2 regions of the Paeniglutamicibacter selenitireducens genome follow, and region 1 is predicted to be linked to the other one. Evidence: predicted binding sites of a transcription regulator. Region 1 holds the regulator's gene; the other holds the start of a gene.
What was found. Region 1 encodes HrcA, which represses chaperone genes, less so after heat shock. Its sites were predicted from a motif close to TTNGCACTCGNNNNNNNCGAGTGCNAA; they were not measured.
Positions count from the first base shown of each region.

Region 2: the regulator HrcA is predicted to act here: its motif matches at 1,082-1,108, upstream of groL (chaperonin GroEL).

Region 1 is NZ_JBPULF010000014.1:31,640-34,038, forward strand. It holds gene ACSYDW_RS18280 (DUF3097 family protein) at 1-543, opposite strand, end outside; gene hrcA (heat-inducible transcriptional repressor HrcA) at 755-1,768, shown strand; gene dnaJ (molecular chaperone DnaJ) at 1,820-2,399, shown strand, end outside.
Region 2 is NZ_JBPULF010000011.1:69,994-72,392, forward strand. It holds gene ACSYDW_RS16655 (DUF3263 domain-containing protein) at 1-253, shown strand, start outside; gene ACSYDW_RS16660 (LytR C-terminal domain-containing protein) at 348-1,007, shown strand; gene groL (chaperonin GroEL) at 1,286-2,399, shown strand, end outside.

The DNA.
Region 1 (2,399 bases):
CTTTGCCTCCTTGGTCCCGGCGACAAGGTGGTCGACCAGGATTCCGAGCTTGCGCTGCGGGCCGGGGGAGAAGTCGCGGATGGCGGCGGCCAGGTCGTCGACGCCGTGCAGCGGTTCGACGACGATGCCCTCGACCCGCAGGTCGTGGCCCCAGACCTTTTCCACCAGCTGCGCGTCGTGCTTTCCCTCGACCCAAATGCGGCTGGCCCGGGCGGTGCGCGCCCGCAGGTTCTCCACCATCCGGGATCCGGAGGCACTGCGCGCCGTGCCGGCGGCCGCGGCCGGGACCGCCACGGGTTCGGTGATTTCCACGGGTTCCCCCTCGAGCAGGAATCCGAAACCGGTGCGGAAGGATTTGGTCCTGCCCTTGCGGTCCTCAAGCGCCATGACACGCATGCCGCCGGACTTCTCCATGCGGACCACTTCGCCCACCCAGCCGCTCTCGACGTCCTCGAGCAGCAGCCCCAGGCTCAGCGGGACCTTGCGAAGCTGGCGTCGTGCGGGGGCGCTGATGTCCTGGGCGCCCCACGTGTAGTTGGTCATGGTTTCACCTTCCGGTGCGTGGGTCCGTGTGCTGCGGCGGTGCGGTGTGGTGAACGCGGCACCATGGTGTTTGAACAAACCATGCTAACAACCCGGCCGAAGGTATTAGACTTAGCACTTGGACGTGTCGAGTGCTAACCGGCGGCGGATGTGCGGCCCAGGCACCACGAGACGTCCTCGACCACATCAAACCGGCACTCGGGAGGGGATCATGACCGAACCACGCAGGCTCGAGGTCCTCCGGGCCATCGTCGAGGACTACGTCCAGTCACGCGAACCCGTCGGGTCCCGCGCCCTGCTGGAACGGCACAACCTCGGCGTCTCCGCGGCGACGATCCGCAACGACATGGCTTCCCTCGAGGAAGAGGGGTTCATCGTGGCCCCGCACACCTCCTCGGGCCGCATCCCCACCGAGAAGGGCTACCGCCACTTCGTCGACCAGATCGGCGACATCAAACCGCTCTCCCCGGCCGAACGGCGCGCCATCGCCGCCCTGATCGAGGGCTCGCACGACCTCAACGAGGTCCTGGAGAACACCGTCAGGCTGCTGGCCAACATCACCCAACAGGTGGCCCTGATCCAGGTGCCGCACTACTCCAACGCCACGGTCCGGCACATCGAGCTCGTGGGCCTCGGCGCCGGCCAGACCCTGGTGGTGCTCATCGCCTCCAGCGGCAAGGTCGAACAGCGGGTCATCCTGCTCCCTGCCGAAACCGGCGAGGATGAATTACAGCGCCTGCGCGCGGTGTTCCTCGGCGTGCTGGGCAGCCGCCCGATCGCCGACGTTGCCAAGCTCTGCGGCGGCGCCACCGACCTTGTCGAACCGCGCATGTTGCCGGCGGCGCGCTCCATTGCCGAGGTGCTGGCCGCCCTGGCGCGCAACAACACCGTGGACCGCATGGTCATGGCCGGGACGGCCAACTTGGCCCGGGCGAACCGCGACTTCCCGCTGAGCATCACCCCTGTGCTCGAGGTGCTGGAGGAGCAGGTCGTGCTGCTGCGCCTGTTCTCCGAGCTCGAACAGGACTCCCACGGCATCGCCGTCGGCATCGGCACCGAGAACCAGTACGGGGCGCTGACCGAGGCCTCCGTCGTGGCCACCGGCTACGGCCCCGGGGAGCAGTCGATGATCGGCGTGCTGGGCCCCACCCGGATGAACTACCCCACCTCGATGGCCGCGGTGCGCGCCGTCGCCAGATATCTTTCCCGAATCCTGGCCAGCTGACCGCCGGGCCATTGTCAATTTTTTGAAGTACGAAAGGACACAGCGAGCACTGTGAGCACTCACTACGAAGTTCTGGGCGTCAGCAAGGACGCCACGGGCGAGGAAATCAAGAAGGCCTACCGCAAGCTGGCCCGCAAGCTGCACCCGGACGTCAACCCGGGCGAGGATGCCGCCGAGCAGTTCAAGCAGGTCACCCACGCCTACGAGGTGCTCGCGGACGCAGACAAGCGCGCCAACTACGACGCCACCGGCAACGAGAACGGCACCGGCCAGACCGGGTTCGGCTCGGGCGGCTTCGGCGGCGGGTTCGGGGACATCTTCGAGCAGTTCTTCGGCGGCGGGGGCCAGTCCCAGGGCCCGGCTTCCCGCACGCAGCGCGGCCGCGACGCACTGATCACCGCCACCATCGACCTGGCCGACGCGGTGGCCGGAACTGTTTACCCGCTGGACATGGAAACCGCCGTCACCTGCCCGACCTGCGAAGGCACCTGCTGCCGCCCGGGCACCTCGCCCGTCACCTGCACCATCTGCAACGGTGCGGGCCAGGTCCAGCGCCCGGTCCGCTCCTTCCTGGGCCAGATGATGACCGTGGAGACCTGCGCGGCCTGCCGCGGCTTCGGCACCACCATCC
Region 2 (2,399 bases), on a different contig from region 1:
CAGTGAATTGGATGAGCGTTCCCAGCGGATCCTTGCGCTGGAGCGGCAATGGTGGAAGTACGCGGGAGCGAAGGAGCAGGCCATCGCGCAGCTTTTTTCCATCTCCGCAACCAACTACTACCAACTGCTGAACACCTTGATCGACACGGACGCCGCGTTGGCCTTTGACCCCATGCTGGTCAATCGATTGCGTAGACTACGAACGACGAGGCATCGCGCTCGTTCGGCCAGAAAGGTCGAATCAGAGGCTTGAGTGCAACGCGGGTCGAAGGTTCCAGCCTTCTTCCGCGCCAGCACGACGGCATCCGCGTGTGCCCCCAAAGCTACACACATCACCGAGGACGGGCATGACCAACTATCCGCGCGATGAATTTGATCGCGTCCCAGAGTTCAGCAACCGCAGTGGTGCACACCGCGCCAACGGTTGGGCGGCTGCCGCATCCGGACGTGGCGCGCGCCCTGGCCTCCGTTGGCTGATGGTCTTCGGTGTCGTGGCCTTGCTGGTCGGGGTGTTCTCCTTCACCGCCTTGCCCAAGCTCCTGAACGACGGCGGCGCAAAGCCTCCGTCGAACGTTGCTGCGAGTGGCACTGCCTCCTCGGCAACCCCGTCCGAATCGAAGGAACCCGAAACGGAGTCCGAAAGCCCCAAGGAGTCGGACAAGTCCTCCGAACCCGCGGATGCCAGTGAATCGGAAGCAGACCCCAGCGAAAGCGCATCGAGCCTCGCCGGGGACGTCGATCTCACGCTGAAGGTTGGCGTCTACAACGGTGCCAAGAAGTCAGGCCTCGCCAACACGGTACGCACCACGTTGCAGAACGCCGGATTCACCAACGTTTCGGCAGCCAACTGGACCAAGCAGGTGGCCTCCTCGACGGTCTACTACCGCAACGAAGCAAGCCGTGCCACTGCCGAAGAGGCAGCCAAGGAGCTCGGGATCACCTCGGTTGTGAAGACGAGCAACATTCCGGGCAACATCGCCGTGGTCCTGGGGAACACCTTCAGCTAGGAACGCATCGCTGGCTATGCTCTGGGCTAACGCCCACAGCTTGCACTCTCCATGCTTGAGTGCCAAGATTTGTATTAGCACTCACGAGTTCCGACTGCTAATTCGATCGAGTTTTCGAAGCGAATCCATGCGGCCCGGAGTCTGTGTTTGAGTGAGTCCTGGACCTGAGCAGCGAGAATGTTTCACGATCGTCCCATGACATCGTGGGGCATTCGTCCGTCGCGGGCGTTGCCTCCGGTCGTAGATAAGCATGAACGTCCCGAAAGGACATAGCCGCTATGGCCAAGATCATTGCATTTGATGAGGAAGCACGCCGCGGCCTTGAGCGCGGCCTGAACATTCTGGCTGACGCCGTCAAGGTAACCCTCGGCCCGCGTGGACGCAACGTCGTTCTGGAAAAGAAGTGGGGCGCCCCCACGATCACCAACGACGGTGTCTCCATCGCGAAGGAAATCGAGCTCGAGGATCCGTTCGAAAAGATCGGCGCCGAGCTCGTCAAGGAAGTTGCCAAGAAGACCGACGACGTTGCAGGCGACGGCACCACCACCGCAACCGTCCTGGCACAGGCACTGGTCAAGGAAGGCCTGCGCAACGTTGCAGCCGGCGCCGACCCGCTGTCCCTGAAGCGCGGCATCGAGAAGGCCGTCGAGGCCGTCACCGTTGAGCTGCTGGCTTCCGCCAAGGAAATCGAAACCAAGGAAGAGATCGCGGCCACCGCATCGATCTCCGCTGGTGACGAAGAAATCGGCGCATTGATCGCCGAGGCCCTGGACAAGGTCGGCAAGGAAGGTGTCATCACCGTCGAGGAGTCGAACACCTTCGGCCTTGAGCTTGAGCTCACCGAGGGCATGCGCTTCGACAAGGGCTACATCTCCGCCTACTTCGTGACTGACAACGAGCGCCAGGAAACGGTCCTCGAGGATCCGTACATCCTGATCGTCAACTCGAAGATCACCAACGTCAAGGACATGGTCTCCATCCTGGAGAAGGTCATGCAGTCGAACAAGCCGCTGCTGATCATCGCCGAGGACATTGAGGGCGAAGCCCTTGCCACGCTGATCGTGAACAAGATCCGCGGCCTGTTCAAGTCCGTTGCCGTCAAGGCCCCGGGCTTCGGCGACCGCCGCAAGGCCATGCTTGCCGACATCGCCATCCTCACCGGTGGCCAGGTCATCTCCGAGGAAATCGGCCTGAAGCTCGAAAACGCCACCATCGACCTGCTGGGCTCTGCCCGCAAGGTCGTTGTCACCAAGGACGAAACCACCATCGTCGAAGGTGCAGGCGACGCCGAGGAGATCGCCGGCCGCGTGAACCAGATCCGCGCCGAGATCGAGAACACCGATTCGGACTACGACCGCGAGAAGCTGCAGGAACGCCTGGCCAAGCTGGCCG